Regions from separate parts of the Frankia sp. CeRuru1 genome, predicted to be linked through region 2. Evidence: riboswitches for the same ligand, from Rfam matches in the RefSeq annotation. Region 2 holds a riboswitch; each other region holds the start of a gene.
The links. A riboswitch is a leader RNA that binds a small molecule or an ion and turns the genes downstream of it on or off. The one in region 2 is predicted to bind cobalamin.
Positions count from the first base shown of each region.

Region 1: it holds a riboswitch for cobalamin, as region 2 does, so the genes downstream of both, AC08OP_RS10495 (ribonucleoside-diphosphate reductase subunit alpha) here and metE (5-methyltetrahydropteroyltriglutamate--homocysteine S-methyltransferase) in region 2, are expected to answer to the same signal.
Region 3: it holds a riboswitch for cobalamin, as region 2 does, so the genes downstream of both, AC08OP_RS13650 (ABC transporter substrate-binding protein) here and metE (5-methyltetrahydropteroyltriglutamate--homocysteine S-methyltransferase) in region 2, are expected to answer to the same signal.

Region 1 covers NZ_CDWWEW010000110.1:600-6,969, forward strand. Annotated here, with positions in the region: partial or broken gene tnpC (IS66 family transposase) at 1-796, opposite strand, end outside; gene AC08OP_RS10490 (replication-relaxation family protein) at 946-1,716, shown strand; cobalamin riboswitch at 2,618-2,844, shown strand; gene AC08OP_RS10495 (ribonucleoside-diphosphate reductase subunit alpha) at 3,163-5,592, shown strand; gene AC08OP_RS10500 (ribonucleotide-diphosphate reductase subunit beta) at 5,589-6,370, shown strand, end outside.
Region 2 covers NZ_CDWWEW010000168.1:150-6,519, forward strand. Annotated here, with positions in the region: gene AC08OP_RS13560 (hypothetical protein) at 3-326, shown strand; gene AC08OP_RS13565 (adenosylcobinamide amidohydrolase) at 471-968, shown strand; cobalamin riboswitch at 1,197-1,481, shown strand; gene metE (5-methyltetrahydropteroyltriglutamate--homocysteine S-methyltransferase) at 1,622-3,940, shown strand; gene AC08OP_RS13575 (aminotransferase class I/II-fold pyridoxal phosphate-dependent enzyme) at 4,059-5,555, shown strand; gene AC08OP_RS13580 (chorismate-binding protein) at 5,630-6,370, opposite strand, start outside.
Region 3 covers NZ_CDWWEW010000170.1:1,253-7,622, forward strand. Annotated here, with positions in the region: gene AC08OP_RS13645 (FecCD family ABC transporter permease) at 1-863, opposite strand, end outside; gene AC08OP_RS13650 (ABC transporter substrate-binding protein) at 866-2,173, opposite strand; cobalamin riboswitch at 2,203-2,389, opposite strand; cobalamin riboswitch at 2,595-2,781, shown strand; gene AC08OP_RS13655 (CoA-acylating methylmalonate-semialdehyde dehydrogenase) at 2,972-4,477, shown strand; gene AC08OP_RS13660 (acyl-CoA dehydrogenase family protein) at 4,487-5,629, shown strand; gene AC08OP_RS13665 (enoyl-CoA hydratase/isomerase family protein) at 5,626-6,370, shown strand, end outside.

The DNA of each region.
Region 1 (6,370 bases), on a different contig from region 2:
CCCCGGTGTGCATCACGGTGAGGTACTCGGTGCAGGCGACGTGCACGTAGCGCAGCCCACCCGCGGCGCGGGCGGTCGTCTCGTCGGCGTGCGCGACCGGCGCGGCGGCGATCAGCGCCCGCACGTGCGGCAGGAACGTGGTCTCGAGCAGGCGGGCGGCCCGGCCCCGCACCGAGGCGACCCAGCCGACGGAGACGGCGGCGCCGAGCAGGGTAGCCAGGACCGCGCCGGCCCGGCGGACCGGCAGGTGGTGCGCGCACACCAGCCACGCCGCCCGCCCGAGCAGCCGCGGGCCCCAGACGAGTCGGCCGGTCAGTGGCACCGGCGGCTGCCCGGGGGTCGTCGCCGCGCAGCACGGGCAGGTCCGCGCCACGACCCGGTACTCGGTCACGGGCGGCCGGGGCGGGGCCGGCGGGGTGTCGAACACCTGGTGGCGCCTCGTGGCGAACACCGGCGCCCCGGCCAGCGAGCCGCCACAGCCCCCGCAGGACGGCGGGTCGATCGTGAACGTCTCGTCCGGGTCGTCGACCATCATCCGGGTCTGGCCGGGCGCACCGCGCTGCTTGCCCCTCGGCCGGCCCGACGACGTCCGCGCCGGCGCCTTCGTGTACGGGTCGTCCGACGACGGGGGCCGCGACGAGTTCGAACTGTCCCTGCCCGCCTGACACTCCAGCTCGGCAACCCGCCCGGCCAGCTGCTCGATCAGTTCGGTGGCCGCCGCGAGCTGCTCAGCCATCCCCGCGATCTGCCTGCCCTGGGCCGCGATCGTGGCGTCCCGGTCCGCGAGCAGGCGCACGAGCTCCTCGTACGTCGGCCGGCCACCAGACTCCACACCCGCGACGCCAGCGGATCACCACCCACCGCCAGGCGATCACACGAACGATCACCACACAAGATCCGGAAGACACCCGCCCAACCGAGCTGAACAGCGACCGCTTTCAGCCGTTGGCGGTCAGTGGCCTGTCGCCCATGCACTACGTCCTCGACGTCGCCGGCGCCGCCGTTCTGGCGCACGAGGACGGTCTGGACCCGAAGAAGATCGGCTACCAGCATGACCGGGCTATGGGGATCGCCCATTCGTTGCACCTGGCGCATCGGGTGGCGGTCAACGGGATGTCCACCCGGCTGGTTCACCACGCCCGCCAGCCCGAGGCCGCGGGCCGGCTGGTGGCCTGGTGGTCGGAGGAACGCTGCGCCCGCTCGTTCGGGGACATCGTGCGGCCCGACGCCTATGGCCGGTGGGCGCAGGGCCGCGCCCAGGTCGAGTGGTTCCTCGAGCTGGACTTCGGTACCGAAGCGCTCCGGCGCCTCACCTACAAGATCGACGCCTACGATCGGCTCGCGAAGGCGACCCGTAGCCACACGCCGGTCCTGATCTGGACGACGACCCTGCGCCGCGAAGCCCGCCTCCGCGAGGTCCTCGCGGAGGCGCTGCGCAACCTGGACGACCCAGTACGGGTGCCGGTCGCGACGACGGCCGCGGACCTCGCCGAACCCGACCAGCACCTCGACGCCACCCTGACCCGCTGGCTGCCCCTGACCCGGGCCGGTACCGGTCGCCTCAGCCTGGGCCAGCTGGTCAGCCTCTGGCCTAACTCCGCCAAGCCCTTGACCGACAGCTCCCCAGCCGACAGTGACCTCGGCCGTCCGAGACGACTCCACCCACCCCAGCCGATGCCACCCGCGGGGCCTGATCACCAGCAGCTCGCGGCCTAACCGCAGCCCCGCATGGCCCCGAGGGGTCCTGCTACCCGGGTACCGCGCCCGGTGGCAGGACCCCTCGGCTTGAACGGGCATGGCTGCCGCGACCGGCGGGTCGGTTGAGGCGGGTCTCCGCCCGCCGGGTGCTGCGGCGAGACCGCCGCCGCGTTGGACCGCGCTGGGCAGGCTGGCCCCGTCGGCGCGGGCGAGGATGCCGGCGACCAGGCCGACGATGATGGAGATCGTCGTGCCGAGGGCGACGACGAGTGCCCGGGTGAGGGCTGGGTTGGCGGTCACGTCTGCTCCAGTTCACACGCCCCGCTCCCCTGGCTGACGAGACGCTGAACGGACGCAGCGTGAAACAACCCTGCTCGATCCCCGGGGTTGCCGCAGCCCGATGGCCCATAGGCGCGTGCTGTGGCTTCGGCCCGGAGCGGCCAGGGGAGGACGCGCCGGACATGGGAAGCCCGAGTTCGGTGACTGGCAATATTGGCAGCCGCCGCGGCGATCAGTCTACCGGCTCCGGTCCGGCACGGGGTGGGCGCCGTGGCCCGCGATCATGACTGTCCTCAGTCAGGTGGCATGGATGATCGCCAGCGACTTGTGCGGCTCGTGTCGTTTGTGGCGTGGGCCGGTGAGCCCGGTTCGAACATGTGCGGCCTGCGGTTCGCCAGCACCGAGGACGAGCAGCCATGGGGCCTGTCCTGGCGCGGCGTGGGCCGTGGGTCTCGAACGGGGCGAGGTCCTGCCCAAGCCCGAAGGCGATGAGGTCCGGGCCGTGCTGTGGCGGCTGAGGTTCTGGTTCACGGTGGCGGTACAGGACGCTCGGCAAGTTCCGCTCGGAGATACCCCGGACGGCGAGGTGTCGGGCGCGACACAACATGTGGGTTATTTGCAGTCGTGTGATTCTTATATGTAGCGTGTGCCGCGCACTGGTTCGGCCGCCCTGCCCTGGGCCGGTCGTCGTAAGAGGGAACCCGGTGGGAGTCCGGGGCTGCCCCGCAGCGGTGAGTGGGAACGACCGCCGTCAGGAGCACTGGGCGCTATGGCGCCTGGGAAGCGACGGTCAGTAGGTTCACCGGCGTCACGACGCGCCGGTGGGTGCCCGCGAGTCCGAAGACCTGCCAGCGTGCCGCGCGCGACATGCGCGTGGCGGTCCGACGGCCCCGAGGGAGGGCCGGGATCGCCGTGCCGGGCTTGGACCGGGCACGGGCAGCTCGCCGGTCGCCAGAGGGCCTCGGCGTGGCGGGTGGTGATCGTTCGGCCACCGAGCCACGCGCCGTCGCCGTCGGTCGTCGATGCCCGGGTCCGTCGCCATTCGGGCCGGCGCGCCTACCTCCTCCTTGCTCGCCGTCGGTGCCAGCCGTCCGACGACCTGTGCGAGGAGTGCCGTTGACCGTCACCGAACCTTCCCCCGTTGTCCCGCGGGCCGCCGGTATGTCCGGGTCTGGTGGCCGCACGATGCGCGTCCGTCATCGTGACGGCGCGTTGGAGCCCGTGGACGTGACGAGGATCGTCGCCGCGGTCGCGCGGTGGGCGGACGACCTGGATCAGGTGGATCCGTTGCGGGTCGCGACCCGGACGATTGGCGGGCTCTACGACGGCGCGACGACCGAGGAGCTCGACCGGTTGTCGGTGCAGACCGCCGCCGATCTGATCGGTGAGGAGCCGCAGTACTCCCGGCTGGCCGCCCGGCTGCTGGTCGCGCTGATCGCCGACGAGGTCGCCGGTCAGGGGATCGGCTCGTTCAGCTCGGGCATCGCGCGGGGCCACGAGCTGGGTCTGATCGGGGCGGGCACGGCCGAGTTCGTCGCCCGGCACGCTGGCGAGCTCGACGCGCTCGTCGACCCGGCTGGCGACCTCGGGTTCGAGTTCTTCGGGATGCGGACGGTGCACGACCGCTACCTGCTGCGCCATCCGCGCACCCGGCTGGTGGTGGAGACGCCGCAGCACTGGCTGCTGCGGGTCGCCTGCGGGCTGGCGCACGACGTCGCCGAGGCGGCGGAGCTGTACCGGCTGATGGCGTCGCTGGCCTACCTGCCGAGTTCGCCAACGTTGTTCAACTCCGGGACGGCGCACTCGCAGATGTCGAGCTGCTACCTGGTCGACTCGCCGCGCGACGAGCTGGAGTCGATCTACGAGCGGTACGGCCAGGTCGCCCGGCTGTCGAAGTTCGCCGGCGGCATCGGCATCGGTTTCTCCCGGGTGCGCTCGCGGGGCGCGCTGATCCGCGGCACGAACGGCCGGTCGAACGGCATCGTGCCTTTCCTGCGGACCCTCGACGCCTCGGTCGCGGCGGTCAACCAGGGTGGGCGGCGCAAGGGCGCGGCCTGTGTGTACCTGGAGACGTGGCATCCCGACATCGAGGAGTTCCTCGAGCTGCGGGACAACACCGGTGAGGACGCCCGGCGCACCCACAACCTGAATCTGGCGCACTGGATCCCGGACGAGTTCATGCGCCGGGTGCAGGCCGACGGGGTGTGGTCGCTGATGGATCCGGACGCGGTGCCGGAGCTGCCCGACCTGTGGGGTGAGGAGTTCGACCTGGCCTACCGGGCCGCCGAGGCCGCCGGCCGCTATGTCCGCCAGCTGCCCGCCCGTGATCTGTACGCGCGGATGATGCGGACGCTGGCGCAGACCGGCAACGGCTGGATGACGTTCAAGGACGCCGCGAACCGGACCGGCAACCAGACCGCCGAGCTGGGCAACGTCATCCACCTGTCGAACCTGTGCACCGAGATCCTCGAAGTCTCCAGCGATGACGAGATCGCGGTGTGCAACCTCGGCTCGGTCAACCTCGCCCGCCACCTCCTGCCCGCAGACCCGGCCGCCGACGCGGACGGCGACGGGGATCCAGCGGCGCGGGTTGATTGGGCGGCGCTGCGCGCGACCGTGCGCACGGCGGTGACCTTCCTCGACCGGGTGATCGACATCAACTACTACCCGACACCCGAGGCCGCGGCGAGCAACCCCCGGTGGCGGCCGGTCGGCCTCGGCGTGATGGGCCTTCAGGATGTGTTCTTTGCGCTGCGGCTGCCGTTCGACTCCCCGGCCGCCTGTGAGCTGTCGACCCGACTTGCCGAGGAGATCGCGCTCACCGCGCTGGAGCGGTCCACTGAGCTCGCCCGCGCGCACGGCCCGCACCCCGCGTTCGCGCAGACCCGGGCCGCCCGCGGGGTGCTGCATCCGGACCACTTCGACGTGACGCCGGCGCAGGTGGAGCGGTGGGCGGCGCTGCGGGCGGCGGTCGCCGCGCACGGCCTGCGTAACTGCCTGCTGGTCGCGATCGCGCCGACCGCGACGATCGCGTCGATCGTCGGCTGCTACGAGTGCATCGAGCCGCAGGTGTCCAACGTGTTCAAGCGCGAGACGCTGTCCGGCGAGTTCCTCCAGGTCAACGGCTATCTCGTCGACGAGCTCAAGTCCCGCGGCCTGTGGACGGCGCAGGTACGGGAGCGGATCAAGGCCGCCGATGGGTCCGTCCAGACGATCGACGACCTGCCAGCCGAGGTCCGCGCGCTGTTTCGCACCGCGTGGGAGCTGCCGCAGCGTGCGCTGATCGACCTGGCGGCGGCCCGGATGCCGTTTGTCGACCAGAGCCAGTCGCTGAACTTGTTCATGGCCGACCCGAGCATCGGCCGGCTGTCCTCGATGTACGCCTACGCCTGGTCAAGCGGGCTGAAGACGACCTACTACCTGCGGTCGCGGCCCGCGACCCGCATCCAGCAGGCCACCGTGCCGGCCGGCGCGGGCCGGCACGCGTCCGCGCCCACCGACTCGGGGTCGACCGCGCGCCCACCCTCGGGACCGGCGCAACCCGCGCCGACGACCGATGCCGAGGCGCTGGCCTGCTCTCTGGAGAACCCCGAGACCTGCGAGGCGTGCCAGTGACGACGACTGTCCCGCCCCAGCAGGTTCCCGCGCAGTCCGGCTCAGCGGTGGACGGGCCGCGACACCGGTCGCTGCTGCTCGACCCGGGCATGAGCCTCACCCTGCGGCCCATGCGCTACCCGGAGTTCTACGACCGCTACCGGGCGGCGATCCGCAACACCTGGACCGTGGAGGAGGTTGACCTGCACACCGACCTCGCCGACCTGCACCGTCTCAGGTCGGCCGAGCGGCATCTGGTCAACCGCCTCGTCGCGTTCTTCGCGACCGGCGACACGATCGTCGCCAACAACCTCGTGCTCAACCTCTACCGGCACCTGAACGCCCCGGAGGCGCGGCTCTACCTGTCCCGCCAACTGTTCGAGGAGGCCGTGCACGTCCAGTTCTACCTGACCCTGCTCGACACCTACCTGCCCGATCCGGACGAGCGGGCCCGCGCGTTCGCCGCCATCGAGAACATCCCGTCGATCCGCGCCAAGGCAGCGTTCTGCTTCCGCTGGATCGACTCCCTCGGCCGCCTCGACCGGCTGCGCACCCGCGCCGACCGGCGGGCCTTCCTGCTCAACCTGATCTGCTTCGCCACCTGCATCGAAGGGCTGTTCTTCTACGGCGCCTTCGCCTACGTCTACTTCCTGCGCTCCCGCGGCCTGCTGCACGGGCTCGCCTCCGGCACCAACTGGGTGTTCCGCGACGAGTCCATGCACATGGGGTTCGCCCTCGACGTGATCCGCACCGTCCGCGCCGAGGAACCCGACCTCGTCGACGCCGACTTCGAGGCCGC
Region 2 (6,370 bases):
TGATGAGTGACCGCTCTGTCCCCCGGCGGGTCGAGGTCGACGGCGCCGAGATGGTGATGCTCGAACCGCACGCCTACCAACAGCTGCGCGCACACCGCCGCCAAGCCGGCGCGCAGTCGGCCCGGATGCGCGAGCTGCGCCATCAGTTGGACCTGCTCGTCGACTATCTCGACGGCCTGACCCGCCAGGCACAGGCACTGCCTTCCTGCGCCGACTGTCCGGGCCCGGAGTGCCCAACGACTGACCTCGACTGCCCCCGACGTCTGCTCCTGACCACGCTCGCCGCACGTCCGGTCCCAGACCAGCGGCGCAGCACCGACCGGTAGCCCGGAAACTGATGCGTCACAACCCATCGGCGCCTCGTCGGCGTGAGGTGGACGGGACGTCGATGACGCGGACGGCGTGCGACGGGCCGGTCGTCTCACGCGAAGAGGCCGGGCCGCCGCGGCCTGGCCTGCGGGTACCGACGGGTGCGTCGGTACGGCGGCCGTGGTGAGCGTCGAGTCCGCTGGTACGGCGGATGCCCTCGGGGCATCGGCGGGCTCGCGGTCGGCGAGTGGGTCATCAACGCCGAGGTGGCGCAGGACTATTGCCGGGACGATCCCGCGCGCCACCTCGAGGAGATCGCCGCCGAGCTGGGGCTGCCCGCGGCGCGGTGGCGTCCCGGCACGGTCAACCTCGTCTGCCTGCTGCCCGTGCTGCTCAGCGACGCGGCCCTGGTCAACGCCGTCGTCACGGCCACCGAGGCGAAGAGCCAGGCGTTGCTGGAAGCCGGCGTTCCCGGCACCGGCACGGCGTCCGACGCCCTCGTGGTGTGCTGCCCCGCCGGCTCCGCTGGTGGACCGCCGGGAGTCGAGTACTGCGGCCCGCGCTCGCGATGGGGAGCCCGCCTGGGCCGTGCCGTCCACGCCGCCGTCGCAGGCGGCGCCGCGTGCTACGCCGCCCGATGGGCGGAGCCCTCAGCCTGACCGCCATGTCCGCCCGGCGGGTCCGAACCCAGATCAGGAGATGCTTCTGTACCGCTCCGCCGGCCGGACGGGGCGGCAGACGGCCCGCGCGCCGACGCCGCGACGGGCTGAGGACGCGGGTGCGGGAGGCTGGGCGCTCGTCGGCGAGGCCGTGAGCGAGACGACCTCACGCCACATGCCGGCTCGTGCCTCCGGCCCCCGGTGCCGTTGCTAGGCTGCTGAGCGCAGCTGGTTCGACCGCCACTCGGTGCCTCGACGAGGTAATGGGTGGTGGGAGACGTGAGAGGGAACCCGGTGGGAATCCGGGACTGCCCCGCAGCGGTGAGTGGGAACGAACACCGTCCGATGCCGCACCTGACGGGTGCGGCGGGACAGCACTGAACTCGTAGCGGCTCGACCGGCCTTGAGCTGGGCGGGCCCGGGGTTTGGGAAGCGACGGCCAGTAGGGAGCCCCGTCCGAACGGATCGGGAAGGCCCACGAGTCCGAAGACCTGCCCGCTGTGCGTGCGCGCGGTCGCGAGCACGCTTGGCTGTGACCTCGTGGGTGGGTCCGCGCCGTCGGCGCCTCTCGGTCGGACTTTCGACGACCAGTCGGGGTGCCGGTGTCGTGCTGGTCTGTTCGCGAGGTCAGGTGGACTCGCGAAGGAGAGCCCATGAGCACGACCGCACCGCTTAGTCGCGCGACGGTGTACGGGTATCCCCGGCAGGGTGCCAATCGGGAGCTGAAGAAGGCGACCGAGGCGTACTGGGCGGGCACGAGCGACGCCGAGCAGTTGCTGGCGGCCACTCGGCAGCTACGCCAGGAGCGCCTGGCCCAGCTGAGGCAGGCCGGGATCGAGGAGATCCCGAGCAACGACTTCTCGCTGTACGACCACGTGCTGGACACCGCCGTCATGCTCGGCGCCATCCCGGCGCGCCACCGTACGGCGGTCCCGGAGGTGAGCACGCCGAAGGGCAGGCTGGACCGCTACTTCGCCATGGCTCGCGGCACCGCGGACGCCGAGCCGCTGGAGATGACGAAGTGGTTCGACACCAACTACCACTACCTGGTGCCCGAGCTCGGCCCCGACACCGACTTCAGCCTGGACGCGGCCAAGCCGCTCGGTGAGTTCGCCGAGGCGAAGGACGCCGGTGTCCTCACCCGGCCGGTGCTGGTCGGCCCGGTGACGTTCCTGCTGCTGGCCAAGGCGGCTCCGGACGCGGGCGAGGGTTTCGAGCCGCTGTCGCTGCTGGACCGGATTCTGCCGCTGTACGCAGACGTGCTGCGCCAGCTGCGGGCCGCCGGGGCCGAGTGGGTCCAGCTCGACGAGCCGGCGCTGGTCCTTGACCAGCCTGCGGCGGTCCTGGAGGCGGTCAGCGGCGCCTACGCAACGCTGACCGCCGCGGCGGACCGGCCGAAGCTGTTGCTGGCCACCTACTTCGACCGGGTCGGTGACGCGCTGCCGGTGCTGCGCGACAGCGCCCTCGACGGCGTCGCGCTCGACTTCGTCGGACCGGCGTCGGCCAACCTGGCGGCCCTTGCCGCCGCCGGCGGCCTCGGCGACAAGCGACTGGTCGCCGGCGTCGTCAACGGGCACAACATCTGGGCCGCCGACCTGGCCGCCACCCTCGACACGATCGAGAGCCTGCGGGGCCTCGCCGGCCGAGTCGACGTCTCGGCCTCCTGCTCCCTGCTGCACGTCCCGCTGGATGTGGTCCTCGAGGGCGACCTGGACCCCGAGATTGCCGGCTGGCTGGCCTTCGCCCGGCAGAAGCTCGACGAGATCGTCACCCTCACCGCCGGCCTCACCTCGGGACGGGACGCCATCGCCGGCGCCCTGCAGACCAACGCCGCGCGTCTCGCCGCCCGGGCCGTGTCGCCGCTCGTGCGGGTCGAGGCGGTGCACCAGCGGGCCGCGGCCGTGACCGGCGCGGACCTGCACCGGGCGAGCCCCTACGAGAAGCGTGACCTGGTCCAGGCGGAGCGGCTGAGCCTGCCGCAGCTGCCGACGACCACTATCGGGTCGTTCCCGCAGACCGCGAGTCTGCGCCAGGCCCGGGCCGCGCTGCGCAACGGGAGCATGTCCCCGGACGGCTACGTCGAGGCGATGCGGACCGAGATCCGCAACGTGATCGCCGCCCAGGAGGAGTTCGGGCTGGACGTGCTGGTGCACGGCGAGCCCGAGCGCAACGACATGGTGCAGTACTTCGGCGAGCAGCTGACCGGGTTCCTCGCGACGACGGACGGCTGGGTGCAGTCGTACGGCTCGCGCTACGTCCGGCCGCCGATCATCCTGGGTGACGTCGTCCGTCCGGAGCCGATGACCGTCGCCTGGGCTACCTACGCCCAGAGCCTCACCGACAAGCCGGTCAAGGGCATGCTCACGGGCCCGGTCACCATGCTGGCCTGGTCGTTCGTCCGCGACGACCAGCCACGGGCCGACACCGCGCGGCAGGTCGCGCTCGCCCTGCGCGACGAGGTGGCCGACCTGGAGGCCGCGGGCATCGGGGTGATCCAGGTCGACGAGCCGGCGCTGCGCGAGACCCTCCCGCTGCGGCGCGCCGACCGGGCCGAGTACCTGGCCTGGGCAGTCGAGTCGTTCCGGCTGACCACGTCCGGGGTGCGCGACGAGACGCAGATCCACACCCACATGTGCTACGCCGAGTTCGGCGACGTGCTCCAGGCGATCGTCGACATGGACGCCGACGTGATCAGCCTGGAGGCGGCCCGCTCGAAGATGGCCATCGTCGCCGACCTCGCGCGCGCCGACTACCCGAACGAGGTCGGCCCCGGGGTGTGGGACATCCACTCGCCTCGGGTGCCCTCCGTCGAGGAGATCACCGAGCACCTGCGCGTCGCGACCGACGCCTTCCCCGCCGGGCGGCTGTGGGTCAACCCCGACTGCGGGCTCAAGACCCGTGGCTACCCCGAGGTCCGCGCGACCCTCACCAATCTGGTCACCGCGGCCCGCGAGGCCAGGACACAGCTGTAACCCGCGCCCGCGGAGATGACGAGGGCGGGGCGCGACCGCCCCCCGCCCTCGCCGTCGGGCGTCGGCCACAGCCGCGCCGGACATGCCGCCCGCAAGATCATAGACAAGTGGAGGAACCATGACGCTGCCAGCATCGTCCGTGGGGCGCGGCCTGTCGTTGAGCAGAAACTACCTGGCGGCGATGGGCACGTCGGCCGAGCCCGCCGCGCTCGCGTTCTTCACCCAGCTGGATGTGGTCGCAGCGACGGAACCGACCGTCGCGGCCGGCATCGTCCAGGAGCTGGTCGACCAGCGTTCCAACATCAAGCTCATCGCCAGCGAGAACTACGCGTCGCTGGCGGTGCAGCTCGCGCAGGGCAACCTGCTCACGGACAAGTACGCCGAGGGCATCTCGGGCAAGCGCTTCTACGCGGGCTGCGACAACGTCGACACAATCGAGACACTCGGCGCCTCGTACGCTCGCGAGCTGTTCGGGGCCGACCACGCCTACATCCAGCCGCACTCGGGCGCGGATGCCAACCTGGTGGCCTTTCTTGCGATCCTGGCCGAGCGGGTCGAGTCGCGGTTCCTGGAGAAGTTCGCCCGGAAGAACTCCGGCGAGTTCACCGCGGCGGAATGGAGCCAGCTCCGCGGCGAGCTGCACGACCAGCGGCTGCTCGGCCTGGACTACTACTCCGGAGGGCACCTCACCCACGGGTACCGCCTCAACGTGTCGTCCCGCCTCTTCGACACCCACCAGTACACGGTGGACCGGGAAACCAAGCGCATCGACCTCGACGCGCTGCACCAGCAGCTGCGTGAGGTCCGCCCGCTGATCCTGCTCGCCGGGTACAGCGCCTACCCCCGGCTCATCGACTTCGCGCGGCTCCGCCAGATGGCCGAGGACGTCGGCGCCGTTCTGATGGTCGACATGGCGCATTTCTCTGGGCTTGTTGCCGGGAAGATGTTCACCGGGAACTACAACCCGGTCGAGCACGCGCATGTGGTGACCAGCACGACGCACAAGACGTTGCGCGGTCCGAGGGGCGGCTTCGTGCTGAGCACCGGCGAGTTCGCGGACGCGGTCGACAAGGGCTGCCCCCTGCTTCTCGGCGGGCCGCTGCCACATGTGATGGCCGCGAAGACCGTGGCCCTCCGCGAGGCGCTCGACCCCTCGTTCAGGGACTACGCCGCGCGGATCGTCCAGAACGCCCGCCGCCTCGCCGAGGGGCTGATCAGCAGGGGCCTGCCGGTGCTGACCGGCGGCACCGACAACCACCTTGTCCTCGCCGACGTGGCGAGCCTCGGCCTCACCGGCCGGCAGGGGGAGGCGGCACTGCGGTCGGTCGGCCTGACACTCAACCGCAACGCTCTGCCCTTCGACGCGAACGGGCCGTGGTACACCAGCGGCCTGCGCCTCGACACCGCCGCGATCACCACGCTCGGCATGGGAGAAACCGAGGTCGACGAGATCTTCGACGGCGGCGGCCGGCCGAGCAAGGCGAACTACGAGATCGAGGCCGCCACGACCGAGGCCGCGCGGGCCCGGGTCACCGACCTGCTGGGGCGGTTCCCCGTCTACCCGGAGATCGACCTTGAGGCGGCAGGCTGGACCGGCGCGGCCACGGCGCGCTGAACGGTGGCTGGCGCGGGAGCCGCCGATCCACCCGAGGGGCCGACTCCGCGGCGAAGTCCTCGCCCAGCGGCCCGTCAGCGGCTCTCGTGCCGCGTCTGGCTCGTGCCGTCCAGGCCGCCGTCACCGAGGGCACGGCACGGCGCCACCTGCTGGTCCGCCGTCCCACTGGCACGGAGGCCATGCCCTACCCGGTGCGAGGCGAGCCTGAGCAGGCGGTCGGCCTTGAGCTGGGTCTCCCGCCACTCGGCCGCGGGATCGCTGCCCCAGGTGATACCGGCGCCCGTGCCGAACCAGAGCCGTCCGTCGTCCAGCCAGAACGTCCTGATGCCGACCGACAGCCACCCTCGGCCGTGGTCGGCATCCACCCAGCCGACGCCGCCGCAGTAGGGACCGCGCGCGACTGGCTCCAGGGCGCTGATGATCCGCAGCGCGGTCGACTTCGGCGCCCCAGCGACGGACCCGGGCGGCATGACCGCCGCGAGCAGCTCGGCCCAGCCAGTCCCCGGCGCCAGCCGGGCCTCGACCGTGGAGACCAGATGGACTAGGCCTGGATGAGCCTCGACCGCGCACAGCGCGGGCACGGTGACGCTACCGGCCCGCGCGACACGGCCCAGGTCGTTGCGGACCAGATCCACGATCATGACGTTCTCCGCGTAGTCCTTCTCGCGCAGATCAGCGGCTGTGTGACCGGTCCCCTTGATGGGTCCCGAGCGAACCATGTCGCCGTCGCGTGCCACGAACAGCTCCGGCGACGCTCCCACGATCCACAGACCGGCTTCGGGCACGTCGAGGGTGACGGCGTACGGCGCGGGATT
Region 3 (6,370 bases), on a different contig from region 2:
CGCGCGATGTGCGGCACGGCGATCCCGAGGAACGCCACCGGGCCGCAGTACGCGGTCACCGCCCCGGCGAGCAGCGAGGAGCTGGCCAGGACGGCGGTGCGGACCCGGCGGACGCGCACGCCCATCGTGCTGGCGTAGCTCTCGCCGAGCAGCAGGGCGTTCAGGGGCTTGGCGCTCGCCAGCCCGACCGCGATCCCGGCCGCCGCCACCGGGACGAACACGGCCAGGTCGTCGGTGGAGGTGCCGGAGAAGCTGCCGAGCTGCCAGGTGAAGAACTGGATCGCGCGCTGCGGCGCGGTCCAGGCCAGCAGCAGCGACACGATCGAGCTGACCGCCGAGCTGAGCACCACGCCGATCACCAGGAGGGTGACGACGGAACGGACCCAGCGGGCCAGGGTGAGCACCGCGGCGAGCACGACCGCCGCGCCGCCGGCGGCCGCCGCCACCACCCCGAGGCGCCCGGCGCCGAGCGCGCCGGCGGCGAACGCCCCGCCGGTGCCGCCGACGCCGGCGACGACGATCGCGACGCCCAGGCTCGCGCCCGCGCTCACGCCGAGCGAGTACGGGTCGGCCAGCGGGTTGCGGAACAGGGTCTGCATCTGCAGGCCGGCGACGGCGAGCGCGGCGCCGGCCAGGGCCGCCGTCACCGCGCGCGGCAGCCGCACCTGCTCGATCACCACGGCCCACCGGGGGTCGTGCGGATCCGCCCCGGTCAGCACCCGCAGCACCTCGGGCAGCGGGACGTGCACCGAGCCGATCGCGAGGGCGAGGGCGAACAGCGCGGCGACGCCGGCCGCGAGCCCGCCGAGCCCCAGCGCGCGCCGGAGGCGCCGGCGCGCGGACGCCGGCGGCGCGGACGGCACGGTCAGCTCAGCTTCTTGTAGAAGACGAACGTGTGGCCGGGCACGAGCTCGGGGTGCAGGATCGCGACCAGGTCGGCGAGCACCAGGTCGGGCCGGGTCACGCCGCGCTCCCAGTAGTCGTTGCCGCCGCCGGGCCCGATGGCCAGGGTGTTCGTCCAGACCTGGCCGCCGGGCTGCGCCGCGGCGAGGGTGCCGTAGCGGGGGTCCTCGGCGACCGCGTCGCCGACCGTGTCCCACTCGCCGTCGGCCAGCCAGACCGGCGCGTCGCCGCCGTCGGCGAACACCGCCTCGAAGCTGAGTTCCAGGCTGCCGGTGTCGGTCTCGTCCTCCCACGGGTAGGTCGCGCCCGCGTCCGACAGCAGCTTGCCGACGTAGCTGCCGCCGGACGGCATGTACCAGGTGCCCTCGTACATCGAGCCGGGCAGCACCTTCACCGGGGTGACCCCGGCGGCGGTCGCCTTGTCCGCGATGGCGGAGTAGTCGGTCTGGATCTGGCCGAAGACCTTGGCGGCCTGCTCCTCGTCGCCGGTGAGCGCCGCCATCACCTTGATCCACTCGGCCCGGCCGAGCGGGTCGCCCTCCAGCCATTCGGCGTTGGCGACGACCGTCACGCCCGCCTTGCGGATCGTCGCGTACTCGGGCGAGTCCGTCCCGTCGGTCATCAGGACGTCGGGGGCGGCGCTGACCACCTTCTCCACGTCGATCTGGTAGTTCGGGGCGTACTCGACGACCTTGCCGGCGTCGATCTGCTCGCGCACCTCAGGGCTGGAGACCAGGCTGGCGCTGGAGACCCCGGTGAGGACGTCGACCGCGTCCAGGTCGACCAGCAGCGGTAGGTGGGTCGTCGACCCGGAGTAGAGGCTGGTGATCGGCACCTCGATCTGCGGGGCGGCGGCGAGGTCTCCGGTCAGCTCCGGTGCCGGCGCGCCGCAGCGCACCAGCACGTACGACTCCGGCTTGCCGTCCGGGTACGGCTCCTTGACCGTGAGTACCTGGTAGCTGTTGTGGTAGGTCAGCGTGACGTTCTTGGCCGCCTCGAACGTCGACTTCACCGGGAAGTAGTCGGTCTCGGCGTTGAACGACGTCACGCACCCGCGCGCGTCGAGGGCTGCGGAGCCACCGGCCTCGTCACCGTCGTCGTCCCCGCAGGCCGCCAGCGAGACCATCGCCAGCACGCCGGCCAGCACCGCAGCGACGGCGGTCCGGCGACGCGGCCGGCCGGGCCGGCGGCGTCGCGACGGCCGCGCGGGCGCGTCGGCAGCGGCTGCCGAAAGCGCGGGATCAGACTCAGCACAAGCAGGCACGCTCACGCGGACCGCCTCTCCAGCACCTCGTGGATGGGTCACTCGATGCCGTGGCCGGTCTCCTGGCTGACGGGTCGACGCCTCCAGGTCAGCCTTCCCAGGCGAACACGCCCAGTGACTTCCGCCGCACCGCGGACCAGACCCGAGACTTCCCGATCACAGTGGCGAGGGCCGCGCCGGCATCACACCGGCTTCCCGAACACCACGGCAACGCCACGCTACGCGACCGGAGCCCAACCGGGCAAGAGGCACAGATCGGCCATCGCCGCGACGACGAGCACACCGGCGGTCAGGACCGGCCCGAGCCGCCGGCGGTCCTTCCCGCCTCGGGCCAGCCCCCGCTCCGGCGGCCGGGCGGGCGGAGCCCGGGGACACGGCTGCCACGGATCGACGTCACACCGACACGGGCCGCGACTACTGGACATAGTATGGTGTCCTACTTTATGGTCCCCTACCAAGGTCCATGGTGTCAGGGAAGCCGGTGTGAATCCGGCGCGGTCCCGCCACTGTGACCGGGGAGCCGGACTCCCGTGATGCCACTGGCCGCGTGCCGGGAAGGCAGGAGTCCGCGCCGATCCGGGAGCCAGGATACCGGCCGTGGGCGACCGTGTACTTCCACGAGGATGGAGTCGGAACGCATGTCAGCCCTGCTTTTTCATGCCCCCTTCCGAGCCGCCCGGCGACATTTCGACTGATTCCCGGCGGCTTTCGCACTCCTTCTTTCTTCACATCCTTCTCCCGGCGCGCCGCGGCCGCCGGGGCGATGCAGGCTGCGCACTTTCGGAAGGTCAGGCGAAATTTCTCATGCGAGAACTCACGCATCACGTCGGCGGAAAGCCGGTCCCGGGCACCTCGGGTCGTTTCGGTGCCGTCTACGACCCGAGTACCGGGCGGGAGCAGGCGCGGGTACCACTGGCGTCGCGCGCAGAGGTGGCCGACGCCGTCGCGGCGGCGGCCGACGCCCAGCCCGGCTGGGCCCGGCTCAACCCCCAGCGCCGGGCCAGGGTGCTGGCGCGCTTCCTCGAACTGGTCCGGGCCGAGCAGGACTCGCTCGCCCGGCTGCTCGCCGCAGAGCACGGCAAGACGGTGGCCGACGCGCACGGCGACATCGAGCGCGGCCTGGAGGTGGTCGAGTTCGCCACCGGCATCCCGCACCTGCTCAAGGGCGAGTACTCGGACGCGGCCGGCACCGGCATCGACGTGTACTCGATGCGCCAGCCCCTCGGGGTCGTCGCCGGGATCACCCCGTTCAACTTCCCTGCGATGATCCCGCTCTGGAAGGCGGCACCGGCGCTGGCCTGCGGTAACGCATTCGTGCTCAAGCCGTCGGAGCGTGACCCCTCGGTGCCGCTGCGGCTGGCGGAGCTGTTCCTGGACGCCGGCCTGCCGCCGGGCGTGTTCAACGTCGTCAACGGCGACAAGGAGGCCGTGGACGCGCTGCTGACGGACCCCCGGGTCGAGGCGGTCGGCTTCGTCGGGTCGTCCGACATCGCCCAGTACGTCTACGCCACCGCCGCCGCGCACGGCAAGCGGGCGCAGTGCTTCGGCGGGGCGAAGAACCACATGGTCGTCATGCCGGACGCGGACCTCGACCACGCGGTGGAGTCCCTGGTCGGCGCCGGCTACGGGTCGGCTGGCGAGCGCTGCATGGCGATCTCGGTCGCCGTCCCGGTGGGCGAGGCGACGGCGGACGCCCTGGTCGAGCGGCTCGCCGCGCGGGTCACGGCGCTGCGGATCGGGCCGGCGCTGGACGACGCCACCGAGATCGGCCCGCTGGTCACCCCCGCGGCCGTGGCCCGGGTCCGCGACTACCTCAGCTCCGGCGTCGAGGAGGGCGCGAGCCTGGTCGTCGACGGCAGCGGCAACCCGCTCGCGGGCACCGAGCACGAGCAGGGCTTCTACCTCGGCGCGTCGCTGTTCGACCACGTCACCCCGGCGATGCGGATCTACCGGGAGGAGATCTTCGGCCCGGTGCTCTCGGTCGTGCGCGCCGCCGACTACGAGGAGGCGCTGCGGCTGCCGAACGAGCACGAGTACGGCAACGGCGTGGCGATCTTCACCAGGGATGGGGACACCGCCCGGGACTTCACCCACCGGGTGAACACCGGAATGGTCGGCGTGAACGTGCCCATCCCGGTGCCCATCGCATACCACACGTTCGGCGGCTGGAAGCGTTCCGGATTCGGCGACCTGAACCAGCACGGGCCGGACTCGATCCGTTTCTACACGAAGACGAAGACCGTCACCTCCCGCTGGCCCAGCGCCCGGGTCCGGGAACAGGCCAGCTTCGTCATCCCCACGATGAAGTGACGGCGACCGGTGGAGACGCTGTCACCTGAGCGGCGCGCGCTCCGCGAGACCGCCGGCGATTTCGCCGACGAGTTCCTCGCGCCGAACGCCGTCAAATGGGACCAGACCCAGCATTTCCCGGTGGACGTGCTGCGCCGGGCCGGCGAGATCGGCATGGGCGGGATCTGCGTCGCCGAGGACGTCGGCGGCTCCGGGCTGGGCCGCCTCGACGTGGTCCTCATCTTCGAGGAGCTGGCCGCCGGCTGCCCGTCGATCGCCGCGTACATCTCCATCCACAACATGGTCGCCTGGCTGATCGACCAGTACGGCGACGACGAGCTGCGCGCCCGGGTTCTGCCGGAGATGTGCGCGATGGCCCGGCTCGGCAGCTACTGCCTGACCGAGCCGTCGGCCGGCTCGGACGCGGCGGCGATCACCACCCGGGCCAGCCGCGACGGTGACGACTACCTGCTCGACGGCGTCAAGCAGTTCATCTCCGGCGCCGGCGTCTCCGACGTCTACGTCGTGTTCGCGCGGACCGGTGCGAGCGGACCCGCCGGCATCTCAGCGTTCGTCGTCGAGCGCGGCACCCCCGGCCTGTCGTTCGGCCCGGACGAAGGCAAGATGGGCTGGAAGGCACAGCCCACCCGCCAGGTCATGCTCGACGGCGTCCGGGTGCCGGCGGGCAACCGCCTCGGCCCCGAAGGGGCGGGCTTCCCGGCGGCGATGCGGGCGCTCGACGGCGGCCGGCTCAACATCGCCGCCTGCTCGCTGGGCGGCGCCCGGTCGGCGCTCGACCGCACCGTGCGCTACCTGGGGGAACGCCACGCGTTCGGGGCGCCGCTGGCCGACGCGCAGGCGCTGCGGTTCCGGCTCGCCGACATGGGCACTGAGGTGGCCGCGTCCCGCGCCCTGCTCTGGCAGGCCGCGGACGCGCTCGACCGCGGCGACCCGGCCGCCACCCAGCTGTGCGCGATGGCCAAGCGCTTCGTCACCGACGCCGGCTTCACCGTCGCGAACGAGGCCCTGCAACTGCACGGGGGCTACGGATACCTCACCGAGTTCGGTTTGGAGAAGATCGTGCGAGACCTGCGGGTGCACCAGATCCTCGAGGGCACCAACGAGATCATGCGGGTGATCGTGTCCCGCGCGCTGCTGGCGGACGCCCGATGACCGCTGGCGCGCTGGCCGAGGGCACCGACGAGGTGATCCGCCGGGTCGACGGCCCCGTCGGCCGGCTCACCCTCGACCGGCCCAAGGCCATCAACGCGCTGACCCACGCCATGGTGCTCGCGATGACCGAGGCGCTCGCCGACTGGGCCACCGACGACTCGATCACCTGCGTGCTCGTCGACGGCGCCGGCGAGCGCGGGCTGTGCGCCGGCGGCGACATCCGCTCGATCTACCACGACGCCCGGTCGGGCAGCACCGGGTCCGTCGACTTCTGGGCCGACGAGTACCGGCTGAACGCCTTCGTCGCCCGCTACCCGAAGCCCTACGTCGTGCTGATGGACGGCCTGGTGATGGGCGGCGGCGTCGGGATCTCCGCGCACGGCTCGGTCCGCGTCGTCACCGAGCGCTCCAGGATCGGCATGCCGGAGACCGGCATCGGGTTCGTGCCCGACGTCGGCGGCACCTGGCTGCTGTCCCGGATGCCCGGCCAGACGGGCACCCACGCCGCGCTCACCGCCGGCACCCTGTCCGCCGCCGACGCGATCACCGGCGGGCTCGCCGACCATCTCGTCCCCGCCGAGAGGCTGCCGGAGCTCGTCGGCCTCCTGGCCGCCGGCACGCCGCCGGTGAAGGCGGTCGAGACGCTGGCCGTCCCCGCCGGCCCGGGGCCCCTCGCGGCCGCGCAGGAGTGGATCGACTCCTGCTACGCCGCGGACACGGTCGAGGCGATCCTCGAGCGGC